Regions from separate parts of the Microbulbifer sp. A4B17 genome, predicted to be linked through region 2. Evidence: predicted binding sites of a transcription regulator. Region 2 holds the regulator's gene; each other region holds the start of a gene.

Region 1 (4,210 bases), 690 kb from region 2:
GTGCCTTGATTAGTGGCGGACGCCCCGGCGGTACTGCTGCAGGTGCCGTTATTGGTGCCGGTGCAGGATATCTCTACGACAGGGAGAGAAAACGCAGAGATTATTATCGCTATCGCGGCCGCTACTATCGTTATTAATTTGCGGTTTCTATTTAGAAGCCAATAAAAATGGTGCGAGTGTGATTCTATCTCCACACTCGCACCATTAAATTAATCAGGGGAACCAAACTCGAGGGCAGTTAACTTATCGGGAGATAAAAATTACAGGAGCTTCGTTTTGGTCTTACCACAGCGTGCACAGCGATATTCAGTCACCAACTTTCCCTGCCTTACGTCAAACTTGCGCTCAGTAACCACTTTCCATTTGTGAAAGCCTTCCCTGCACAGGGTGCTGCCTTTATGCTTTTGCCAGGTGGTTTTTCTTTTGAAAGGAATAACATCTCCCATTAAGCCACCTCCCCTGCGGCATGTCCCGAAGCCCAGGCCCACTGAAAATTAAATCCGCCGAGCCAGCCGGTTACATCAAGAACCTCACCGACAAAATAAAGCCCTCGCTGGGTTTTACATTCCATAGTTCGAGAAGAAACCTGTGCTGTATCGACCCCGCCTAAAGTCACCTCCGCAGTACGATACCCTTCAGTGCCCGCCGGCGTTAACTTCCAGTGTTGTAATTTATCACCAGCTTGCCGCAATTCAATCTCCCCAAACTGCTTTAGGGGACGACTGCTGATTTGTGCCCGCTGCAAGAAAAACTGTACCAGCTTTTTACTCCAAATCTCAGCTAAAACGCTGTGCAAGTGGCTATCTGGACTCTGTTGTCGACGTAACTGTAACCACTCCGCCAGATTTTCTTCCGGGGCTAAGTCAAATTTTACAGTTTGCCCCTCACGCCAGTGGCTGGAGATTTGCAAAACAGCAGGACCACTCAATCCCCGGTGTGTAAACAGCATCTGCTCGTGAAAACTACCTTCAGCGCAAGAAGCTGTCACCGAAAGAGAGGTACCAGGCAGAGTGTTCTGGCGCTCCAATTGCCGTTTATTCTGGGTAAACGGCACCAGTGCTGCTCGAGTAGGAACAATATCCAGCCCAAACTGACGAGCAACCTCGTAGCCATATCCACTCGCCCCCATAGTTGGGATAGAGAGGCCACCAGTTGCCACAACCAGGGACTCACAGGTAACCGCGCCCATGTTGGTTTCGACCCGATACCCCTGCCCCAGAGCTTTAACTTGAGCAATGCTGCAGCGAGTGCGAACCTGCGCCTTAGCTACACGGCACTCCGCTAAAAGTAAGTCGACAATATCTCTTGATTTATTATCGCAAAACAGCTGGCCGAGGGTTTTCTCGTGATAGGCAATCCCATGTTTCTCAATCAGTGCTATAAAGTCCCACTGACTGTAGCGAGCCAGAGCAGACTTACAAAAATGGGGATTATTACTGTAGAAATTCTCTGCACTGGTATAGAGATTGGTGAAATTACAGCGGCCACCACCGGACATCAGAATTTTTTTCCCAACCTTATTGGCGTGATCCAGTACCAGCACGCTGCGCCCGCGCTGGCCCGCTGTAGCTGCGCACATCAGTCCCGCTGCCCCAGCGCCAATGACCAATACATCGACGCTGTCAGGTAGCTGACTGTTAGAAACCTCTAACATAGATAGGAAACAGTACCGCAGTGAGATCAATGATCAGGTGCGGGGCAGGGTTACGCCGCGCTGCCCCTGGTATTTGCCGCCGCGATCGGCATAGGACACATCACAGATTTCATCGGACTCGAAGAACAGCATCTGCGCCACACCCTCGTTGGCATAGATCTTTGCCGGCAGGTTAGTGGTATTAGAGAACTCCAAAGTCACATGTCCTTCCCACTCCGGTTCCAGTGGCGTTACGTTGACGATAATACCGCAACGGGCATAGGTGGATTTGCCCAGGCAAACCGTCAACACAGAGCGCGGAATGCGGAAATACTCCACTGTGCGCGCCAAGGCAAAGGAGTTTGGCGGGATAATACAGTAGTCGCCCTCTACATCCACAAAGCTGTTTTCGTCGAAGGTTTTCGGGTCAACCGTGGCAGAGTGTACGTTGGTAAAGATTTTAAATTCACGGGCACAACGAACGTCGTAACCATAGCTGGAGGTGCCATAGGAGATGAGCCGATCGCCATTCTCGCTATGACGCACCTGGCCTGCCTCAAAAGGCTCAATCATGCCGTTCTGCTCGGCCATGCGGCGAATCCACTTATCGGACTTGATACTCACTCCGTCCCCCCTGAATAAATTAAAAAGCGCTCAATAAAAGAGGCGGAATCATAGCGGGTTTGGGCTGTACAAAAAAGTGCCAATGCAATGATTTCTCACTTGTTGCCATTGAATGAATACTGTATAAATAAACAGTATAACTGTATACACATACAGATTTAGCCGGAGATATGGGCCAGCTAGGGTCAAAAATGAGTGGTGAAATCGTGGGCAGCGTAGAAAACCTTATAGAAAACAAACAGTTAGATAGTCATTCAAAAAAGCAGAAACTGGCACAGCTACTCGCCAGGGCCGATATCTGGCAGGCAGCCAATGAGCCCCGGCGGCGGCGGACCGGTATCTCCAGCGGCTCCTCCAGTCTCGATGCACTGCTAACAGCCCACGGCTGGCCACGAGGAGCCACAACAGAACTACTGCTCGATCAGACCGGTATTGGTGAACTCACCCTGTTACTTCCAGCAATGGCAGATCTCACCCAGCGTGGTCATATGGTGATACTGGTCAACCCACCTCATATCCCCTATGCGCCATCGCTGGCCAACAGTGGCGTCTGCCTGGAAAACCTGCTGATCCTGCATCCTCGTGGCCCCAAAGATACACTTTGGGCAATAGAGCAGTCTCTGCAATCCGGAAGCTGCGGTGCCCTGCTCAGCTGGCAAGGGCGGCAGTCACTGGGGCACAAAGACCTTCGCCGTTTGCAACTCGCTGCCCGCAATGGAGACTGCCTGCATTTCCACTTCCGCCCGCAGAGTGAATCAGCGACCCCCTCGCCGGCAAGCCTTCGCCTACAGCTCAAGCCTGGAGAGGGGCGGCTCGCACTAAAGCTATTGAAACAATTGGGCGGAACCTCTGGCCAACACCTGTACCTGGCAAGAGCAGCAAAACTGATCCGCCGCGACCGGCCGCTGCACTAAACAGTTTCAAGGGATAACATCATGCTCTGGCTCTGTATCCAATTTCCCAAGCTCCCTCTGGAGGTACTGATCCGCGCACAAGAACAAGGAGAAGATGACTCACCCCAGGTCGTGGTTGAAAAGCAGATGGTAATTGGGAGCAGTCCGGCTGCACTCCAGTGTGGGGTTGAAAGCGGGCTCAGTATTGCCACTGCAACTGCCCTATGTGCAGACCTGCAGCTATTACAGCGCGATTTGCAGCGGGAGCAACAAGAGTTACAGCAACTGGCCCAATGGGGGTACAGCTTCACCCCGCTTGTCTCACCTCAGCCGGCAGGCCCTATGAGCAATGGTGAAAGTACATCAGCTCACCTTTACCTGGAGCTAAGTGGCAGTCTAAAAGCCAATGGCGGCTTCAAGGCATTGATAAGGCAGATAGAAAGCGAACTTGAACAGATGGGGATCGACAGCCTAATGGGCCTCGGCCACAGCCCCAGCGCAGCCCATTTGCTGAGTCAGCTAGCGGAACACAGGCACTGGCTAATACAAACGAATACCCCCCCCAGCCCACAGCAGTGGAAGCAGTGGATCAGCTTTACCCCAACCAAGCTTCTTAATTGCGACAACAAAACCATTTCCAAACTCTACGCATGTGGCATCAAACGAGTAAGCCAGCTACTCGCCATTCCCCTCTCAGAGGTAGGCTCTCGTTTTGGTCGCTCATTTGTGGATTACCTGGCACGCCTTAATGGAAGTCGACAGGACCCGGTTTGCAACTACCAGCCACCAACACAATTCCGAAATGAACTGTTTTTCCCCAGCCCTCTGGATAATAGCGAGCAACTGCTATTCCCTATCGGGCGCCTGCTCCGAGAACTTTGCTCACAGTTACAGCGACGCCAGCTCTATACCCAACAATTAAACTGGCACATGGACTTCGGCAAAAACAAAGTCCAGGTAATAACTATAGAAACCTCCAACCCACAGCTCGACCCCCAGCGCTTGATAGCCCTGACCAAACTACAGCTGGAAAGAGTAACACTCGATCAGCCAGTGCAAT
Region 2 (4,210 bases):
TGGATAGCTACCTGCTGGATGAACAGCGCAAATTGCATATTTGTGGCAATAACCCGGATTGCAACGGCTACGAGATAGAGCAGGGCACTTTTAAAATCAAAGGCTATGACGGCCCTATCATCGAGTGCGATAAGTGTGGCAGTGATATGCAGTTGAAGTCGGGCCGCTTCGGCAAGTACTTTGGTTGTACTAACGAAGACTGTAAAAACACCCGTAAGTTATTGAAAAATGGGCAGCCGGCGCCACCAAAAATGGATCCGGTTCCCATGCCTGAACTGGCATGTATCAAAGTGGAGGATCACTATATCCTGCGCGATGGTGCCTCTGGCCTATTCCTGGCTGCCAGTCAGTTCCCGAAAAACCGTGAGACTCGTGCTCCCTTGGTCAAAGAATTGCTTCCTCATCAGAGCGAGATAGATCCAAAGTACAGCTTCCTGTTTTCTGCACCGACACAGGATGACAGCGGGCGGGATACCGTGGTTCGTTTCAGTCGCAAAACTCAGGAGCAATATGTTCAGTCTGAGGAAGAGGGCAAGGCTACTGGTTGGCGTGCTTTTTATCGCGATGGTGGTTGGAAAGTAGAGGCTTCTACCAAGAGCACTGCCGCCAAGCGCAAGAAGCCTGCGGCTAAAAAAACGGCGGCAAAGAAGTAGATAATGACTAACCCTTATACGATTCATGTCACTTCGGCTCTGCGCAAGAGCCAGCTGTTGCTGCAGCAGCCATGGGATATGCCCCTTCAGCGCGATGCGCTGGAGGAGGCTGCCTTGATGCAGCTGTGCAAAGCCTACCGGGCCTTTCTTGCGGAACAGGCGACTCAGCTTCAGCTCGAATTTGAGCCGGAGTCCCCGCAGTTAATTATTGATGCGCTAAGGGGGCAGGGAAGGGCCAGCGCGGAGGCTAATGAGTTATCTGGCTTGGTTAGCGACCCACAAAGCTGGCTGTTTCATATGCTCCACGCCTGGAAAGAACAGCAGAAAATATCTGTGGTTGCGGGTGATAAAAAACAGCAGGCAAATTTAATCCCGTTGTACAGTGATGTTGCCAAGCCGGAATTTGCACCCTTGTCCAAAGAGCTGCTGTTCGAATGGCATCGCTGCTTGAACGAGTTGGTGGTGAGGCAGCGCGCTCATTTGGATGAGTGCTGAAGAACCCCCCATAAAACGAGCGAATGAAACTTTTCGCGAGCCTGTGGTACACTGGGCGCAAACTGTTGTGCCGTGAAGGAAAAGCGAATGTCCTCCGAAACTTTTGAAATTATCGAGCTGGCTAATGGCGATGTAGCCTTGCGTCGTGCTGGCCATAAGGAGGACCCTTTGGTGAGCATTTCTTTTTCTGCAGAAAGTCTTCAGTTTCTGCGAAAGAATAAGGTTGCTGTGGCCCGAGCCATGTTGGAAGCGGGTATTGAAGCTGTACAAAATCTGGACGATCTTGAAGCAGGTTACTTCGAAGAAGAAGACGAGTTGATGCCGGTAAATCATACTATCCACTAATACCAGCATTACCACGGGTTTTAATAACAGCGGCCAATGGCCGCTGTTATTGTTTTGAGGATATGCTCAAGGTGTCTGGCGGATCACCCCTACCGCCAATCCCTCAATAACAAAGTTCTTATCTCTCATATCGACTTGAATTAATTCAAAGTCATCATTTTCAGGAAGCAGCTGAACGGTTGCCTGGTTCCCTTTGCGACGAAAGCGTTTCACGGTGACTTCGTCATCGATACGGGCAACTACGATTTGGCCGTTACGCACCTGTTCGGTCTTTTGTACCGCCAGTAAATCTCCGTCGAGAATACCTGCATCTCGCATACTCATGCCGTGCACTCTAAGCAAGTAGTCTGCGGGTGGATGGAAGAAGCTCGCGGGCAAGTCGCAATAATCTTCAATATGTTCATTGGCGAGGATCGGGTTCCCCGCAGCAACCCTTCCTACAATTGGCAGGCCGGATTGGTGATCGGGTATTCGTATGCCTCGGGAGGCGCCGGCAACCATCTCAATGGCGCCTTTTCTGGCGAGCGCTTTCAGGTGTTCCTCGGCGGCATTGGGCGAGCGGAAGCCGAGCTCCTGGGCAATTTCTGCCCGTGTTGGTGGGTAGCCTGTTTCATCCAGGTAGGACTTGATCAGGTCGAGAACCTGGGACTGACGAGCGGTGAGATTGGTCATAGATTTACCTAGTTTTCTGTATTTATATACAGTTGCTGGAATTATATACAGATTTATTGTTCGTGCAATCCTCAGGTTTTAGCCTTTGTGAGCTGCTACATTGAGGGAGAAAGTAAGGAGACAAGAAAACGTTGAAGGAACTGACAATGAGGGAAAAATAATGTTGGATGCAAAAATGCAGGAAGCCTGGAGAGTGCTTCGTATTCAGTCTGAACTGGTTGATGGAATTGAGCGACTGATAGCCTTGGGTGGCGCTGTGACAGTATTTGGAGGGGCTAGGTTCACAGAAGACAGCGCCGAGTATAAGCAGGGCGTTAAACTGGGGGAGCTTCTTGCAGCGGAAGGTATTCCCGTGATCACCGGTGGTGGGCCGGGACTGATGGAGGCCTGTAACCGAGGGGCCTTTGGGCAGCCGGGCACATCGATTGGATTAAATATAGAGCTGCCTTTTGAGCAGGCGGCAAATCCATATCAGGATATCAGTTTGAATTTCCGTTACTTTTTTGTGCGGAAATTTATGTTTGTAAAACACGCGCTCGGATTCGTCGGGCTTCCCGGGGGATATGGCACCCTGGATGAGCTGTTTGAAGCGCTTACCCTGGTGCAAACACAGAAAGTGCGGCGTTTTCCTATTGTGCTGGTGGGTAAGCACTACTGGAGCGGGCTTTACGATTGGTTGGTGAATACCGTTTTGGAACGCGACTGTATCGATGCCGGCGATCTCGATCTCTTTCATGTTGTTGATAGTGTAGATGAGGCTGCGGCTTTGATAATGAAATATATGCAGGTGAAAGATTAATTGCTCCAGGAGAAAATTAAAGTACTAAAGATTTTTTCAGAATGATGCTTGTTTGCGCCGCTTTCACTGCAGAGGGTTGAGACGGCTGGTGGGAGTAGGATGCCTGTCTAAGTTGGCGGGAGATCAATTCCCTGGGTACTGATCTTACCGCCACTCATACTTTTCCCTGTTATTTTTGCTCTTGAGTCTCGTCTGTTGGACTCTTGCCGAGCTGACTCTGCGACGGTGAGAATGTGCTACTCTGGCGTCGATTAAACGTATGTTTTAAATGGTAGTTTGAGACTTATGAGCCAAGCAGATACGGTCAGCCGGATACTCGACGCAGCGGAAGTGCTGTTTGCTGAACGGGGTTTTACTGAGACCTCATTGAGAACAATCACCAGCACAGCCGGCGTCAATCTGGCAGCGGTTAACTATCACTTCGGTTCTAAAAAGGAATTGATACAGGCGGTATTTGAGCGCTTTTTAACACCTTTTACCTGTGCGTTGGAAGCAGAGCTTGATCGTCGCCTTGCCCTGGGGCAGCCCTTGGGGGTGGAGGAGCTGATTGAATGTCTCTATCGGGTTGGGCTCGGAAGCCTGGGGCTGGAGGGGAAGGATCCGCAGCGATTTATGCGCCTCTTGGGGTTAGCATATACCCAGTTTCAAGGGCACCTGCGCCGATTCATCGTATCCCGATATGGCGATACCTATCGCCGATTTGCCGGACTACTGGCCGAAGCTCTGCCGGGCTTAGACCCGGAAACTTTCTACTGGCGCCTTTATTTTATGCTGGGTGCGACCATTTTTACACTGTCGAGCCACGATGCCATTGAGGCTATCCTGCAGGAAGATTTTGGCGCCGACAGTACGCTCAGCCAGACCCTTGAGCGATTGGTGCCGGCGGCTTCAGCCATGCTGAAGGTGGAAAATCATTGAGTGTGCTCATAAAGCGATAAGGAATTTTATATGTCTCTACCACTCGGACCCGTAATGGTGGATATCGAGGGGCTTGAACTTACCGATGAAGACTGCGAGCTGCTCAGGCACCCGCTGGTGGGAGGGCTTATCTTCTTTGCCCGCAACTACCGTGACCGCCAGCAGCTCATTCAACTGGTGAAGTCGATCCGTGCTGTGCGCCCGGAAATCCTGTTGGCTGCGGATCAGGAGGGTGGCAGGGTTCAGCGGTTTCGCGATGATTTTACGCGGATACCATCCATGCAGGCCCTAGGCTCTGTGGCCAGTGGTGAGCAATTGCAGGATGTGG
Region 3 (4,210 bases), 1.2 Mb from region 2:
TACGGTCACCAGAAAGACTTATCCTGACATTGTCCGGTACGCTATTCAGGGTATCTTCGGTAACCTTTCCGTCTACATCCAGAATGCCCTTGCTTTTCAGCCGTTCAATAATTTCCTGGCTTAGGGGGCCGCCAAAGTCCTGCCCCAAGTCAACCCGCACTTCACTTTTCTCACCATTCTCGCCTTCGGATTTGATCGTGAGAACACCATTTTCCCGCAATATGCGCACACGGGTTTCAGACTCGGAGGATTCCACTCCTGGTGGTGCAGGCGGATCGGGAATCAACGAATCCTCCTCCTGGGCCCAGCTGCCCGCACTTATACTGGATACCACAATGGCAACCCAGCAGCAGATGGCTGCCTGGAATGAATATTTGTTTCTCGCTCTCATTACATACTCTCTAATCTTTTCGTTATCAGTGTTGTGAACCGTCGTTGGGGGGATAGCGATCTACATCACCATCATTCGAGCCTTGGAGTAGGGGTAAGCCATTCCTCCTCGCGGCGCCTTTTCCTCAGCGATACGCACTGGAGGTAGTCGGTTAACCTTCATGCTCTTGCCGGTACACTCACTTAGCTTTTTAAGCATCTGCTGGTCAATTTTTTGGGTGAGCTCCCGGTGAATCCCATCCTGGGAGACCGTTAGCTCGGAGGCTTTAACCTGGCCCACTTGCAGAGCCGCAACTATCAGTGATAAAGCGACGCAAAATTGTACCTTCTTAGTTGATCTCGCAGTAAACATTGTGATCTCCCGTTTTTCCCTTGTACGCCACTATGACGACGCGGGGAGCCCACTTGGATGCAGTTGGATAATTTTTTTTACGCCAACACCTGGAATCCTCTTCTACAGGCAACCACAGAGTTGGAACGATCGGATAAACTCGCAGCACAACGAAGAATGAGTACTTCAATATGACAACCCCCGATGATGTCCTGTTTTTTTGGTTTGGTACTACCGATATCCGTAGCAGCACGGCTGCACCGGGGAAACAAGACCTGTGGTTTGCCGCCTCTTCTGAAGTAGATGCCGATATCAAAGCGAGATTTGGAGCGATTACCGCATCGGCTCAGCAGGGAGAATTGAACCATTGGCTGAAGACATTGGAAGGCGAGCTCGCCCTGCTACTGATTTGCGACCAATTATCCAGGAATATTTATCGGGGCACCCAACTGGCATTTGCTGGGGACCCCCAGGCTTTATCAATTTCCGAAAAGCTGATTCAGCGCGGAGTAGGCTCCAGCCTTGGGGTCTACCAACAGGTATTCGTTGGCATGCCATTGGAGCACAGCGAAGACCTTGTGACCCAGCAACGCTCAGTAGACTACTTCCGACAGTTGCAGCAAACCTTCGCAGAAGACAAAATTGCCGCACCCTATCTCGACACTCACTTTCGATACGCTCTTGCCCATCAAGAGGTCATCGAACGATTTGGGCGCTTCCCTCACCGCAACGCGGCATTGGGTCGTATTTCCACTCAAGCAGAAACAGAATGGCTGGCTCAAGGGGGCGGCTTTAAATAATGGATTTACTTAGTTGGTTATCTCTCGCTGGGATCTGTGCCCTCGGTGCAATGTCACCAGGACCGAGTCTTCTTATTGTATTGCGCAGCGCCTCCTCCGGCCTGCAGCAAGGGCTGGCCAGCGCCATTGCCCACGGAGCCGGGGTCGCGATTTACGCAATCCTCACCGCATTTGGCTTAGCGGTACTGATTACCAGCTCGCCTCTTCTGTTCAATATCCTTCAGTGGGCAGGTGCAGCAATGCTGGTCTATCTGGGCTGGAAAGCCCTAAGTGCATCGTCGCCAGGTGCCAGTGCCGCAGCGGTAGAGCCCCCTCACCAGAGTCTGAAGCGCTCTATCGCTCAGGGTTTTGGTGTTGCTTTCTTCAACCCCAAGATTGCCGTGTTCTTTACTGCCCTGTTCAGCCAGTTTGTGTCAGAGCAACAGGCTCTGAGTACTAAGCTGGGCATGGCCGCCCTGGTTTCCGGAGTGGATACCATCTGGTATTGCATAGTGGCGCTGGCCGTGCACGCCAGTCGCAAGCGTCAGTTAGTGAGTAAACATATCGGCCATCGCATCCAACAGGTATTTGGAGTCTTGCTGATCGGGCTCGCAGCCCGGCTCATCCTCAGCATCTAAAATCACACCCCTCCAGGATTTTCACACCCATACTTTCGCTGTACCCCGAAAAAAACAGGCCCGCTTGCGGGCCTGTAAAAATGATGTGAAGACAACCAGCTGCCCCGGGGGGTATGCAGCTGACTGCCCGCATATTATGACACCGTTCACACTTACTGGCGGTCCGATCATCGTGCCTGCTGGTCTTTTGACCGCATAACCCCCTTTATTCCCTCAATCGTTGACACTGAATATTTATACAGTTAATGTACCTGCATACAAAAACTAAGTGGAATGTCTAATAGACAACTGGGAGGCACACGATGGCCGTAGTAGCTGTTTGGAAATGCGATAGAGACGGAGCAATGTTCGACAACAAAAAAGACGCTGAAGAACACGATAAAATGCTGGAGCTCGCGGCTAATATCACTTCGCTGATTGAGCGCCACATCGACAGCATTGATGAGCAGGTAGGCGAAGAGATCGGCCTGCTGTTGGCCAAACGCCGCGATGCCCTGGCTAAAGCCTGTAAAGGGAAGCCTGAAGTACTGCTCGAAGAAGACGAAAACATGGTGCAGGAGAGCGAAGATGATCGCGTAACTCCGCTCGCCGCCAATCAGTAAACGCTTATAGATTCATCCCTGTACTCTGCCCGGTTCTACCGGGCTTTTTTGCGTGGGGCTCATACTGAGCCTCACCAATAAACCTCAAAGATTAATTACGGCATTAACAATGTTAATGACCGCTAACACAACGATAACGACCCAGCTGATTAAAGTTCCCCAGAAGCGTCCAAAGTGCAGCCCGCCTTTGCCCTTGGTCAGTCCATAGGCATGAAATACCCGTGAGATAAAAAAGAGCGCCCCAAAGAGATGTAACCACAAAGCGGGCAAACCACCCAACTCAGCAGCCAGTAACAAAAGCAACGCTATCGGCGTGTACTCAATCGCATTAGCGTGAACTCGCACCCTAATCTCATTGAAACGATCATCTCCGGTTCCAATTCCCACTTTCTTTGTGCGACGAAACTCGACTACCCTGAATGCCAAGTAAATAATCAGAAGCGCACAAAGGCCGGTGTAGAGTGCTGTGATATTCGCCATGTTTTTTCCTTGTTATTATCAATCTGGCCAGGGAATATATCCCCGAAAGCAAGTATTCCGCCACACAAATCCTGTACAAGCCGATGGACCTTTCAGACCAATACGCGGAAAAAGAAAAGCGGGCTAGAAGCCCGCTCTTTGCATCTTAGTCCTTATAGCCAAACTCATGGCCCTTTGCGGGCTTGAGGTGTCGATCTCTGAGGCGCGTTGAGCGATTTACCAAGGATTGATTCTCACCCTCAATCAGGACCTGCTCAGCGTAGCTGGTAACTTCCAAGGGATCACCGCTCCAGATCACAATATCCGCAGCCGCGCCCTGCTCCAACGTACCGCCCTCAAGATTAAAAATCTCAGCAACATTGCTACTGATTGCCTTTAGCGCTTCCTCGTAAGGCATACCATGGGCTACAGCGTTGCCCGCCGACTGGCGCGAGAGGTATACATTGTGGCTAGCCACCATATCTGGGCCACTGATAGCTACCGTCACCCCAGCCTTGGCCAGAAGTGCAGCATTATCCAGGCGTGCGCCCAAACTTGAGAATGATGCAGGAATGTTGTTGATTGCATCGATCACTACAGGCACTTGTGCTTGCGCCAGTTTATCGGCAACCATCCAACCCTCAGCTGCACCGATTATAATGAGCTTCACCTTAAAGGCTTCACCCAGTTCTAATACTGCGAGGATATCACTGGCCCGGTTGGCAGTTACCATCAAAGGCTCCTTACCATCGATCACCGGCTGCAGAGCTTGCAGATCTGCCAGATCGTAATCCAGCTCTCGCCATTCTCCACGGTGAATCGCCGCGCGATTATCACGATACTCCTGAGCTTCACGCAGAGCGCTCTCCACCTTGGCATAAGCATTGGCACGGCTGCCACCGGCCAGCTCGCCTCCGGACTCTCCCAGATAAGCTTTTTGCGCAACATTCTTTGCTTCGACGCTATCAAATTCACCATTCAACTTGATGGCAAAACTGCGCCCTGCAAATA

Evidence for each region. Region 2 encodes LexA, which represses DNA repair genes until DNA is damaged. Its sites were predicted from a motif close to ACTGTNTNTANANACAGT; they were not measured.
Region 1: the regulator LexA is predicted to act here: its motif matches at 2,376-2,393, upstream of imuA (translesion DNA synthesis-associated protein ImuA).
Region 3: the regulator LexA is predicted to act here: its motif matches at 2,364-2,381, upstream of BTJ40_RS08665 (YebG family protein).

What each region holds. Positions count from the first base shown of each region.
Region 1 covers NZ_CP029064.1:3,816,181-3,820,390, forward strand. The annotation lists gene BTJ40_RS16780 (hypothetical protein) at 1-137, shown strand, start outside; gene BTJ40_RS16785 (hypothetical protein) at 261-446, opposite strand; gene BTJ40_RS16790 (NAD(P)/FAD-dependent oxidoreductase) at 446-1,654, opposite strand; gene dcd (dCTP deaminase) at 1,688-2,257, opposite strand; gene imuA (translesion DNA synthesis-associated protein ImuA) at 2,449-3,171, shown strand; gene BTJ40_RS16805 (DNA polymerase Y family protein) at 3,193-4,210, shown strand, end outside.
Region 2 covers NZ_CP029064.1:3,130,415-3,134,624, reverse strand. The annotation lists gene topA (type I DNA topoisomerase) at 1-653, shown strand, start outside; gene BTJ40_RS13955 (DUF6586 family protein) at 657-1,148, shown strand; gene BTJ40_RS13950 (hypothetical protein) at 1,236-1,493, shown strand; gene lexA (transcriptional repressor LexA) at 1,560-2,165, opposite strand; gene BTJ40_RS13940 (TIGR00730 family Rossman fold protein) at 2,326-2,964, shown strand; gene BTJ40_RS13935 (TetR/AcrR family transcriptional regulator) at 3,250-3,882, shown strand; gene nagZ (beta-N-acetylhexosaminidase) at 3,913-4,210, shown strand, end outside.
Region 3 covers NZ_CP029064.1:1,909,588-1,913,797, reverse strand. The annotation lists gene BTJ40_RS08685 (DUF6249 domain-containing protein) at 1-391, opposite strand, end outside; gene BTJ40_RS08680 (hypothetical protein) at 452-742, opposite strand; gene BTJ40_RS08675 (DUF924 family protein) at 913-1,521, shown strand; gene BTJ40_RS08670 (LysE family translocator) at 1,521-2,138, shown strand; gene BTJ40_RS08665 (YebG family protein) at 2,441-2,740, shown strand; gene BTJ40_RS08660 (MAPEG family protein) at 2,825-3,220, opposite strand; gene BTJ40_RS08655 (amidohydrolase family protein) at 3,366-4,210, opposite strand, start outside.